3 regions of the Sphaerochaeta pleomorpha str. Grapes genome follow, and region 2 is predicted to be linked to each of the others. Evidence: riboswitches for the same ligand, from Rfam matches in the RefSeq annotation. Region 2 holds a riboswitch; each other region holds the start of a gene.
The links. A riboswitch is a leader RNA that binds a small molecule or an ion and turns the genes downstream of it on or off. The one in region 2 is predicted to bind cobalamin.
Positions count from the first base shown of each region.

Region 1: it holds a riboswitch for cobalamin, as region 2 does, so the genes downstream of both, SPIGRAPES_RS01505 (ABC transporter substrate-binding protein) here and SPIGRAPES_RS06850 (TonB-dependent receptor plug domain-containing protein) in region 2, are expected to answer to the same signal.
Region 3: it holds a riboswitch for cobalamin, as region 2 does, so the genes downstream of both, SPIGRAPES_RS09505 (ribonucleoside triphosphate reductase) here and SPIGRAPES_RS06850 (TonB-dependent receptor plug domain-containing protein) in region 2, are expected to answer to the same signal.

Region 1 is NC_016633.1:322,670-326,820, forward strand. Features, by position in the region: gene SPIGRAPES_RS01495 (ABC transporter ATP-binding protein) at 1-492, opposite strand, end outside; gene SPIGRAPES_RS01500 (FecCD family ABC transporter permease) at 485-1,465, opposite strand; gene SPIGRAPES_RS01505 (ABC transporter substrate-binding protein) at 1,462-2,379, opposite strand; cobalamin riboswitch at 2,435-2,608, opposite strand; gene rnhA (ribonuclease HI) at 2,663-3,118, shown strand; gene SPIGRAPES_RS01515 (chromate transporter) at 3,090-3,680, shown strand; gene SPIGRAPES_RS01520 (chromate transporter) at 3,677-4,151, shown strand, end outside.
Region 2 is NC_016633.1:1,487,594-1,491,744, forward strand. Features, by position in the region: gene SPIGRAPES_RS06835 (hypothetical protein) at 185-715, shown strand; gene SPIGRAPES_RS06840 (hypothetical protein) at 1,090-1,626, shown strand; gene SPIGRAPES_RS06845 (hypothetical protein) at 2,001-2,585, shown strand; cobalamin riboswitch at 2,655-2,834, shown strand; gene SPIGRAPES_RS06850 (TonB-dependent receptor plug domain-containing protein) at 2,927-4,151, shown strand, end outside.
Region 3 is NC_016633.1:2,108,308-2,112,458, forward strand. Features, by position in the region: gene SPIGRAPES_RS09505 (ribonucleoside triphosphate reductase) at 1-1,837, opposite strand, end outside; cobalamin riboswitch at 1,904-2,086, opposite strand; gene jag (RNA-binding cell elongation regulator Jag/EloR) at 2,207-2,914, opposite strand; gene yidC (membrane protein insertase YidC) at 2,978-4,151, opposite strand, start outside.

The sequences.
Region 1 (4,151 bases), 1.2 Mb from region 2:
AAGGTGGTTGACCGGCTCATCCAAAAGAAGAATCTTTGCATCCTGGCAGAGGGCACGGGCCAACAGGACCCGTTGCAATTCACCTCCCGATATCTCGGTAACGCTTTTATCACTCAGATTTGCAATGTCACAGTCTTCCATGGCCCTGTCGACCGCATGGCTAGCATCTTCGCCGTTATAGACATACCGTCCCATGGAGACGGCTTCACGCACCGTAAACCCGTATTCGATTTTTCCGTTCTGGGGAACAAAACCGAGGATCCTGGCAATTTCTTTCTGCTTCAGTGAACTGACATCCAAACCTTCGACATAGGCAACACCTTCTTGGGGAAGCAACTGTTTGTAAAAATATTTAAGCAACGTGCTTTTCCCGCTGCCATTCGGTCCAGTGAGGGCTACAAATTTATGTTCGGGAATGGAAAGTGAAAATCCTGAAAAAACAGCGTTGTGATGATATCCCCCATTGAGGTTTTTAGTTTCCAGGCTATACATAGCTGTGCCTACCTTTTCTAAGCATCCAGACAAACAGGGGGGCACCAAGCAGTGAGGTGATAACCCCAACCGGCATTTCCCCAGACTGAAGCAGACATCGGCTAAGCGTGTCGCTCCCAAGTAGCAGCAAAGAACCGAGCAGGCTGGTGGGAAGAAGCAGGTTCTTATGGTTTGGCCCGATGAGAATCCTTATTATATGGGGAGCCATAAGGCCTATAAACCCTATTACCCCAAAAAATGAAACACAGGTTGCGACCCCGAACGTTGAAAGCAACAGGAGGAGAATCCTTGCTTTGCCCATCGGCAGTCCACCGCTGAGGGCAGACCCTTCGTCAAGGAGCAGCATATCCAAATCCCTATGCCTGATATATAAGGGGATGATGCAGATCAAAGAACAAACAAAGGTAAAACCTACCTGCGACCAGGTGCTGGATGAAAAACTTCCCAGGGTCCAGAATAGGATCCGGTCATACTGTTCATGGTTGAGAAACATCAACAGTGTCATACCTGCAGATAAGATATAGTTTGCAGCGACCCCGGTAAGGATCAAGGTGGTCTGGCTGACCTTTGTATGGGAACCGATCAGGAAAATGAAAAGGGTGGTGAGCAAGGCTCCTAGCAAGGCAGAGAAGGGGAGTCCCAACACCGAGGCATACCCAAGTGTTATGGCTAGGGCGACCCCAAAGGAAGCTCCGCTCGAAACACCTAAAACAAAGGGGTCAGCCATAGGGTTTCTCAGTGCAGATTGGAAAACCGCACCGGAACTTCCCAGAATGGTCCCGCAGAAAATTGCAGCCAGGACTCTGGGAAGGCGAAGATTGAAAATGATATAAGGAAAGGAAGGGTCTGTCTCATTTCCCAGAAACGTTGCCAAGGTATCAGCAAAGGAAATTTTCGCTGGTCCCAACGTGAGAGATGTAAAACCTAACAGAATGATACAAAACGTAAAGATGGTGGAAAGATGACGTTTCAAAGGGATACCTCAGGGTGGATAGCCTTTGTCAGGGCTATCAGTGCATCGGCGCTCCGGGGTCCCTGCCTGCTCAGCATGTCAGAGTCGACTAGAATAAATGCACCTTTTTTGGTTGCAGACAAATCGCTGTAGGGTTTTGTCGTTGAAAAGAGGGAGAGGGTTTCCTCTGCCGTTTCTCCCCACCTTGGGCTGACAATGATCAAATCGGGATTCTGCTTTACCAGTAATTCCTTGCTATAGGTCCATTTTGTAGCATCCTGGGCAATGTTTATTGCCCCAGCCATGGTAATCATCTGGCTGATAAAGGTATCGCCGGTGGCAGTCCCGTCGAAAGAACCGAAATCGACCATATAATATACCCGGGGTTTACTGAGGTCCTTGCTAGCTTCCAATACTTTTGCAACGTTTCGTTTCATGGAATCGACTAGGCGTTGTCCCTCTGCTTCCTTTCCTATAATCAAGGCAATGTCTTCGATCAAAGCATACGTTCCCTCAAAGGATTCCTGCTTATTGATGCACACTACCTTAATGGAAGCTTTCTGCAGAGCTGTGATCAGCTGGTCGCTTACGAAGGAACTTGCAAGTACCAAATCAGGTCTCAATGCTATGAGTTTTTCAACCGAAGGGTTGTACAGTGTCCCGATACTTGGCAAAGAAGCAACCTCAGCAGGAAAATTGCAATAATCAGTCCTGCCTACAAGCCGGTCAAGTGCTCCCAAAGCTGCTACTGTCTCTGTGACATTCGGGGCCAGGCTTACAATCCTCATTGGTGTTGGTAAAAGAGCTATCTCGTTGCCAAGGCTGTCAATGTACGTCTGTCCTACATTTTTCACCTCTGCCTGAGGTTGTGAGAACAGCGCCAGGTTGCTACTCAACAAGGCTATGCAGATAATCAATAGTTTGCATTTTTTCATAAGGCCCCTTTGGAATAACGGGCATGAACCATACCCAAGCCTATACTCCGTAGGCTTTTCGTAAAAATCTGCGTCAGGTCTCCTGGCTTAGGCATACTCAGAATCTACGACTTCCCGCATCATGCAGTGTCTTTGGTGTAGATTCCCAGCCTTTACAGTGGCGGGACCGCAGGGGCTTTTACCCCTTTCCCTTGGCGTCAGACACCTTATCCTACGATTGTACCATCATGGTGTCAAGCTAATCAGGTTGACCAGAATAAAACCGTAGGATACTATCGCCTTTATGGAATATGCACAGATAGAAATCTATACTGATGGTGGTTGTAGCGGCAATCCCGGTCCTGGTGGCTGGGCTTATGTACTTCGAGCCGATGGCGTTTTTGAAAAAGAGGCCAGTGGCGGATCAAAGGCTACCACCAATAATCGAATGGAACTGACAGCGGTCATCGAGGCTTTGAAGGCCTGTCTTTCCTATAACCCTAAAAAAGTAATCATCAATACCGACAGCCAGTATGTGCGAAATGGGATTACCTCCTGGATTGCCAAGTGGAGAACAAACGGATGGCGTACCGCTTCCAAGGAACCAGTAAAGAACAAAGAATACTGGGTTGCATTGGATACGTTGAACCAACAGCTTCCTGTCACCTACAATTGGGTAAAAGGACATGCTGGCATTGAATTGAATGAACGGTGTGATTCTCTTGTGCGCAATGAAATGGATGCAATTCTCCGGGGGTAGTTCCATGGATTCTGAAAAACCTAGTCTCTGGTCCCTGTATATTTCTTTCGTGAAAATCGGGGGGCTTACCTTTGGCGGAGGGTTGGCCATGCTTCCTATGCTCCAAAAAGAAGTAGTTGAGAAACACCATTGGGCAACCGAAGATGATTTGCTCGATTGCTATGCAGTAGGGCAATGTACCCCGGGGATCATCGCGGTCAATACTGCGACCATGCTAGGCTATAGAAAGCGAGGTATCCTGGGGGGAATCGTCGCCACTTTGGGGGAAGTAACCCCCTCGCTGGTAATCATTACCTTTCTTTCTGCCTTATTAAAGCAGCTTGAAGGGAACCTAATCATGGAGCAGGCTTTTACGGGGATCAGGGTAGCAGTCTGCGTCTTGATAGCGCAAGCAATTTTGAAACTCTACAAGAAAAGCATTATCGACATTCCTACCATCATACTCTGTGCCCTAACAATCATAGGAACTGTTTTTTTAGGTTTTTCCCCTATATGGTTCATTTTTCTGGGTATAACCTATGGTCTTTTGGTGCAAAAACTGAAAAGAGGTAAGGCAAAATGATTTTTTTGAGTCTCTATTTTGCATTTTTTAAGATCGGCCTGTTTGCCATCGGAGGCGGCCTTGCAACCTTGCCCTTTCTCTATGACCTTGCAGAGACCCATCCTCTTTGGCTGACTGCCAAAGACATTGCCGATATGATAGCAATCTCTGAATCAACGCCAGGACCTATCGGTATCAACATGGCAACCTACGCCGGATACTTGACTGCAGGTCCTTTGGGCGGCATTATCGCAACACTGGGTGAAATAACCCCCAGTATCATCATAATCATCGTCATTGCAAGGTTTCTAAGCAAATTCGACCAGAACAAGTATGTCAAAGATGCTTTCTACGGATTACGCGCGGCGGTAATCGGCCTCATTGTGTACGGAGGTTCAAAAGTATTTCTTGTAACGTTATTCCACGGTACCCACCTGCAATACAAAGAGGCAATACTGTTTGTCGTCTTATTTATCCTTGCTCAGAAAGGCA
Region 2 (4,151 bases):
TTCATTTTGTTTTATAGTATAGTTTTACATATTTTTTTATTATTTTTAATGCTTTAAGTATTTTTTTTTAAAGTTTCTGTTGACATAAGACTCTGTTTTTTATAATATACACATGTGCTCAGGGAAAGAGCACTTCTCGAAAATCTTGCACAGGGGCCTGAAAAGCCCTTAAAGGAATTTTAAAATGAAAAAGAATATCGTAGCTCTTGTTGTTGTTGCCCTTGTAGCTTCATTCAGTTTGTTTGCTGTTGCAGATGCAAACCTTAACCTTTCAACTCATATTTCAGGCATCAACTACATGGCCTTAACTGCAACGGAACTCACGACTTCCACTGTAGATGCATACGATACCGCTGCTGGGACAATCGTGGGGTCCAAGGAAATCACAAGCGCAACCGCTACTGGAACCATTGCATATCTGAGCATCCTCTCCAACAACAGAAAAGGCTTCGAAGTAGCAATATCTGCCACTCCACTTGCCTCTTCCACTGATGGCAACTCGTACAAAATCAACTACGTGGTGCATGCAGGAACAGCTTCCTTTGATACTTCTGCCAATGCCACTAATACCTCCAACAAACTTACCGGTGGAGTCATTGCAGGCCTCAAGGCTTACAGCTTCCCAGTTTCAGTGGCCGTCAACGGTACCGAATATGCAGCAGCCCTTGAAGACACCTACAGAGCAACAGTCACCTTCGCCTACACTGCAAAATAATCCCGGATTCATTCCAAGCTTGTCTGTCCAAAAAGCTACCCCTGCACCGGGTAGCTTTTTTATTGATGAATGCTAAAGGTTCATTACCATATTTGCAAAACAATTGGTTCTTTCACATCACAGGGCAATACCTCTTTCCCTAGCTGTAGCAACTGATCAGGGTCTCTCTTGCATTTTATTGCCTAGGTGTCATATAGTATGGCAATTAGTGACTATGTATCTTGATTTGTTGTTTATAGTTAATTTAGTATTATACGTTTAGCTATAGCTGTTAATAGAAGACCTTTTTCTCTTTAATGATACAACCGTGCTCAGGGAAAGTGCACTGTTCTAAAATCTTGCACAGGAGCCTACACTCCTAAAGGAATACTACCATGAAAAAACCCTTCATAGTTCTTATCCTGATTGCTTTAGTAACTACGGTAAGCTTGTTTGCTGGTTCTGAGACAACTGCAGATGCGAGCCTTACCCTATCTGCCGAAATCTTGGGTATCAACATGATGAAACTGACTGCGTCTCCATTCACCCCCGAAACTCCTAGTATCGACCTATTCAATGGAGCTGCCGACAACGAAAATCTGGAAGAAATCAGCAGCGCAGAAGAAGTCGCGGACATCGCTTGGTTGAGCATCCTTACCAACAGGAGAACGGGTTTTTCAATCTATGTTTCAGCTACCCCTTTGGTAAATGCTGACAAAAACTATGAAATCGATTACAAGATTTCAATGAATGAAACCTTCACGTACGCATCAAAACCGACAAGTCTCCCCTTCGTAGAAATAAAGCCAGGAATAACAGGCCTTTCCGCTTTCAGTTATCCGATCTCAATCGATATCAATGATGATCAATATGCAGCTGCCTTGGAAGGAACCTACACCGGAACTGTTACCTTCACCTACAAAGCAAATTAACCAGGGTAACCATTTTTACCCAGAAAGCTTCTCTTGAAAAGAGGAGCTTTTCTTCTTCTTTCCTTATCAGAAGTTCATGAAAAGTAAGAACTCCGTGCAGAAATCAGGATTAATCGAAAAACCAGCAGTATTTTCAAGTTATTTACAAGAATATTAATCCATTATGCTATTTTTTTCTGAAGTTATGTAACATGTTTGTCATAACAATTTTTTTTCACTTCTTTTCACTATATAACTTTATACTTTCCTACATATTTTTTTTCTGTTTTATTCACTATTAATATATCTTTCTATTGACATATGTTTCCAACGGTTACATTCTATATACGTATTCAAAGATAATTCGCTTGAAGCGATTACATACGGAGAAAAAAATGAAAAGGCTTTTTGCAATCATAGTATCGATAGCTATTCTCTGTTCACTCTCACTATTTGCCGCTGATGGAACAGCAACTACTTCTAGCGCTAAGTTAACCATTTCTGCAACAATACAAGAAGAAAGCAATATCAAGATAACCGACGCAACCCATTCAAGCATAGACAGGAAGGATTTCGATTCTGTCACGCCTTTTACCAAATATGTAATTCTGGGATCGGGGAAAACCGGAGTAATCGCATATGTCCATGTCAAAACCAACAAACATTCAAACTTCACCATCACAATGACCGCCACCCCATTAACCTCAGAAAACAACTCGGCAAAAATTGATTATACAGTCTACTTGGATGAAGGTACTAACGATGTCACCTTCACTACAAATGCATCATCCAACACGAACAATGTCCTTACCGATGGGTATGGAAATGGCCATGGAAACGACAATGGAAACGGTAATGGATGGGGCCATCTGAAAGTTTTTTCCTATCCCCTAGCAATTGACTTAGAAGATACATCCTATGAGGCAGCACTTGAGGATACCTATTCGGGAACGGTCACCTTCAACTACGCATCTATTTAAAAAAATAGTTCCTACACTGTCTTATAAACGGCTACCCTCTTTTTGGTAGCCGTTTCTTATCTGTTGACCAAGGAAGGAACTTGCACTAGCATGGGGTTGCTGGTTCTGGAAAAACGGAACGGGGTGTGATTCCCCGACGGTCCCGCCACTGTAATCGATGATGAAAACAGAGTTTACCATTGTCCCAAGGATGAGAAGGTCTGCTAGTAAGAAGAATCGTAAGTCAGGAGACGTTTCCAGATTGAAATTCTTCGTGGAAAAAGAGACAGCATCCCAGGACTATTCCTGTTTTCGCACTATACCTCCACGAAGAAAGCATATATTTTTTCTGGAGGCCCTTCATGAAGAAGCGCGGAATCTTCTCCCTGGTCTTGCTGCTTGCAGTTTTTACAACGCTTGCCGCACAAGATTACACTGACATCGGAACTGCCTACGAACTCGTCATCTCTGACGAAGCCCTCGCAGAAGCAGAAACAAACAGCTCCTCAAGCGTCACTACTATCACTAGCGAGGAGATCAAAGCATACAATGCTGAGACTACCGCAGAACTGGTAAACAAGGCGATAGGAACAACCTTTTCCTCCTATGGGGCTTTAGGTGCCGCACAGAACGTCCAGATTCGGGGAGCTAGCTCAGACAAAACAGCAGTATATCTCGATGGGGTCCCCCTTACTTCGGCGCACCAGGGAACCTATGACCTTTCCTCCATTCCCCTCAATATGATCGATCACATCGAAATCATCAAAAGCGGTGCAGGAAACCTTGCAAGGACCAATGCCATCGGCGGCATGGTAAACCTAATTACCAAAAAGGGGACTGTAACGGAGAAGCCGTATACCCTCTCGTTTGAGAACGGGTCATTCCTTCCTCTTTCGTATGGTTCATCTGATGTGAGGAATTGGGCCTCACTGACAGACAGCCAGAAACTCGACCTCTCTTACTCCAACAACCTCAACGGCCTTGGTGTTTCTGCAAACCTCGGTGGTATCGTGGCACAGAATGCCTATACCTATGATACCTCTACTGACAGGGCCCTCAGGGAAAATGCAGGGGTAAAGAATATGCATGGGAGTGTGAACCTCGATGGGAATGTAGGTGAGAATATTGCATTCAAGTCGAACAATATGGCTTTTTACCAGAACCTTGGAGTACCGGGATCAACATCCTGGCCTTCTGCGGATACCTATCAAAATGATTTCCAGGCAACCACAAACAATGACTTTACGTTCTCTAATTTGGGATTTGACCCAGTCGAGAGTGTAAAAGCTGTTGTCAGCTATACCTTTGCAAGAACGTTTTTCCATGATGCGATCAATGGGGACAGTACCCATAACAAGCATAAAGCCTACACCCAGGTGGAACAGAACTGGGACCTTGGAGAAAACTACTCCCTTACCTCAGGGATTGACGGCACCTTGGACTATGTTGACAGCACCAAGATCGGGAAGGAAGGACGGTTCATTCCATCGATCTATGCCAATGGAAGCATCTACCTGCCCACTGGCCTTGTCTCATTGCATCCAAGTGTCAACATTGCCTATATCAGCGACACGAACCAAGTGTCAC
Region 3 (4,151 bases), 620 kb from region 2:
CGATAGTGATATCATCGAGTCTTTCCCCAATGTACAGATGTAAAACCGTTCCCCCTGTATATTGGCACTGGAGGGCATCCTGTTTTTCCATTGTCTCGAAAATATCATCTGTATATCCGACAGGCAACTGGGTTGAATTTGTGTAATAGGGGATTTCGTCACCCGCTGTGATAATCTCGGGATATTGTTTCTTGTCGAGACTTGCCAGATGATAGCTGGTACCCTCAGCAGGAGTTGCCTCAAGGTTATAGTAATGTCCGGTAAGGTTCTGATAGGATTGAATCGTCTCTCGGAGCAAGGCAAGTGTCCTTAAGGCAAACTGCTGTCCTGATTCCGTGGTAAGGCTCCCCTCATCACCAAAAAGGTTCAATCCCGCTTCCTCCATACCGACCAACCCAATGGTGCTGAAATGGTTTGCCCACCAGCAACCTTCCCTGTCTTTGATGTCCGACAGGTACCGCTGGCTAAAAGGATACATTCCCCTTGCAGTCTCCAGCTCGATCACCTTTCTTTTCAACTCGAGGCTTTCTCGGGCTAAATCGGCAAGCTGCACCAGTTTTTCCCTGAATGCAAGTTCATTCTTTGCTTCATAGGCAAGACGTGGGAGATTCAAGGTCACTACACCCACAGACCCTGTGAGGGGATTGGAACCGAATAAACCTCCCCCTCTCTTGCGGAGCTCAGAGGTGTCGAGGCGAAGCCGACAACACATGGAAAGGGCATCTTCGGGGGAAAGGTCGCTATTGATATAATTTGAAAAATACGGGATCCCATACTTGCAGGTCATTTCCATAATGGCATCTGCAACACATCCGTCCCAGGAAAAATCCTTGGTTATGTTGATTGTAGGGATGGGGAAGGTAAAAACCCTTCCACTTGCATCGCCATCCATCATCACCTCACAGAACGCAAGATTGAACATATCCATTTCTGGCTGGAAATCGCCATAGGTTTCCGCTTGGGCGATTCCACCGATGATTACACTCTGGTCCTTCAAGGTGGAAGGAACTTTAAGGTCGAAGGTAAGGTTGGAAAACGGACACTGGAAACCAACCCTGGTAGGGACATTGAGATTGAATACAAATTCCTGGAGGGCCTGCTTTACCTCCTTTTTTGAAAGTCCGTCATAGCGGATAAAAGGAGCGCAGTAGGTATCGATGGAAGACCAAGCCTGGGCCCCTGCACTTTCCCCCTGGGTCGTGAAGGTAGAGTTGACTATTTGGCCTAAAAACGAACGAAGGTGTTTTGCTGGTTTTGAAGAAACCTTGCCACTGATTCCCCCGAAACCCATCGAGAGAAGCTGTCTGAGATCCCAGCCACAACAATAGGGCCCAAAAAAACCAAGGTCATGGATATGGAAGGCGCCTTGCACATGGGCTTCCCTGATTGACTGGGGATACACCTCATGAAGCCAATATTGTTTGGTAAAGGTTTCCCTGATGTAATTGTTCATCCCGTTGACCGATTTCCTGGTGTTGGCATTTTCCTTGATCAACCAGTTCTCGTCATCAAGATAGGAACGGAACAGGTTTGTAGTGGCATCTACAAGTACCTGGCCTTCCCTGATTTTTCTTCGTTGTTCACGATAGAGAATATAAGCCTTTGCGGTGCTGGCTGCATCGCTTTCGATAAGCTGTTCTTCTACCAAGTCCTGGATGGTTTCGACATCAACATGGTCTTTGCCCAGTAGGTTTGCCTTATGCAGAACCTTTTGTGCAAGAAAATCCGCATCAACTGTTTCACCGGACGCTTTTGCAGCCTTTCCAATTGCAAGGGAAATTTTCTGTCCATCGCAGAAAACAACCTGCCCGTCTCGCTTAACAACATGGGTAAGCATGGGTTCCTCCTGCCGTGACACAGGACAGACGTGGATACAGGTATCCACGCCGTTGTCATGCATCGTGACGGCGTGTCTGCATAGGGAGGTCTTCTGGCTCAGGTTCCTCAAATTTGGCTTCCTTCCCAGATTTCTCCAGTGGTTCTTGCCAAATTCTCACCTTTACAGCGGCGGGACCGCGTGGGCATTCATACCCAACTTCCCTTTTCCTATACACACAACATATAGTGTTTTGTAATCAAATATACGCTATTAACAGTAGCTTGTCTGGTATCCTTTGTCAATTGAGTTTTTTAAGGACAGCGCTTAATCGCAAAACAAGCGATGCTCTCGCATCGCTTGCCTGTATCGTTCGGAAGATTTTGAAGCTTATTGCATCATGGGAATTCCGTTATCCCTTTTACTGGAAATACGAATCTGTTTGTAAAGGCCATCGCCTTCGCTCTTTGTATCCACTCCGCCGAAATCATTGAGAGCTGTATGTACAAGTCTCCTTTCATACGGGTTCATGGGTTCAAGCAAACGACTTCTTCCGCTTTTTTTGACCTGTTCAGCCGTTTTAAAGGCCATTCTGATCAACTGTTCCTCATGTCTCATCCTATAGTTTTCACTATCGACAACAATCTTCTGGTCTGGATCGATCTGCCCTGCAAATACATTTGCCAGTAACTGGATTGCATCAAGGTTCTTTCCCTTGCGTCCGATAATGATACTGGAATTCTCACTATCGATATTCAGTCCAAGCTTTCGTTCTTTGCGGAAACCAACCGTAACCGACGCTTCATAGCCCATCTTCTGGATCATGGTAGAAACAAAATCGATAACCTTCTGTTCCAGTTCACTATTGATTGGGGCATCCCCTTGGGCGATATCTGCAACCGGACGGTTGTACATCTGGTTTTCAAGGCCATTGCCTTCATCAAAGTGAATCCTGATCTTTACATTGCTTTTTTTGAAAAGTCCCTTTCTGACGGGCTCGACGATTTCTACATCGAAATCTTCACGTTCGATATGCAATTCTTCAATTGCTTTCGCAATTGCGTCCTGCTCGGTACGTCCTTCGAATTCTTTCATCATATATTATCTCCGTATTGGGAGGGACAACCCCTCCCAGTGTTAAAAATTTCTTTTGGAACGGGGCTACCTCCGTTTTCCCTTGGAACCTTTGTTCGTGGGAAATTGTTTTACTTTGCTTGGCTCTGGTGCCTTTTCGATTTCATTCTTCCGTTTATGGTTGGTATACATCTGTTGAAAAATGGAAAGGGCGTTCATTACCGACCAATACAGGATCAACCCAGAAGGTGCACTATAAAGGACAAAGAAGAACATGAGAGGCATACCATAGGTCATGAATTTCATCATACCCTGCTGGGATCCTGCCGTACTTGCATTCTGGGTAATCTTCATGGAGTAAATCATACTGACCGTGTAGATTATCGGAAGAAGGTGCAATTCGTTTCCAATGAAAGGAATGGTAAAGGGGAACATGAATACCGTATCAGGCATGGACAAATCTGGAATCCAACCGGGGATAAACATGGCACCGCGCAACTCAAAGTGTTTGTTGAGCAACCCATAGAAAGCAATCAGGATAGGGAACTGGACCAACATGGGAAGACAACCGCCCATTGGGTTGATTTTTTCCTTCTTGTAAAGGGCTGCAGTCTCTTCATTCTGCTTAGCAGGATTATCCGGGTACTTTGCCTTGATTTCTTCCATTTTCGGACCGAGGGCGGACATCTTTGCAGTAGAGTCCATACCTTTTTTTGAAATCGGGTACAGTACCAGCTTCAAAAGGAAAGTCAAGATAATGATACCGACACCATAGTTGGGAATTATCTTGTAGAACCAGTTGAGGAGGATCTTCAAAAAATTCTCCAGCCATCCAAGCCAGGAGCTGCTATCGAGTGCCTGCTCAAGGTCTAGGTTTGCAACCTTGAAGCTGTTTGAATCAGCATCATTGTAGATAACCATATCTGCCTTGAGCTGGGGCCCTGCATAGAACCTGAAGGTATCGTTCTGAGAAGAACTCTTGATTGCCGGTCTGGAGAAATACATATTTGATTGCATAGCTATGGAACCTGTCGAGTCCTCGTTGAGACTCAACTGGTAAGAAGCTGCATCAGGAATTGCAATCATGGAGAAATACTTACCTGCCAGGGCAACCCAGGAAAGGGGTTTTGAAGTAGTATAGTTTCCATTGCTGAGTTTGATTTGTTTCTTTTTCGCAGAACCGTCTTCCTTGATATAGAATCTCCGATAATTGTAATTGTTATTGGGGAGACTGCTGAAGGAGGGGCCTATCTGGGGTTCA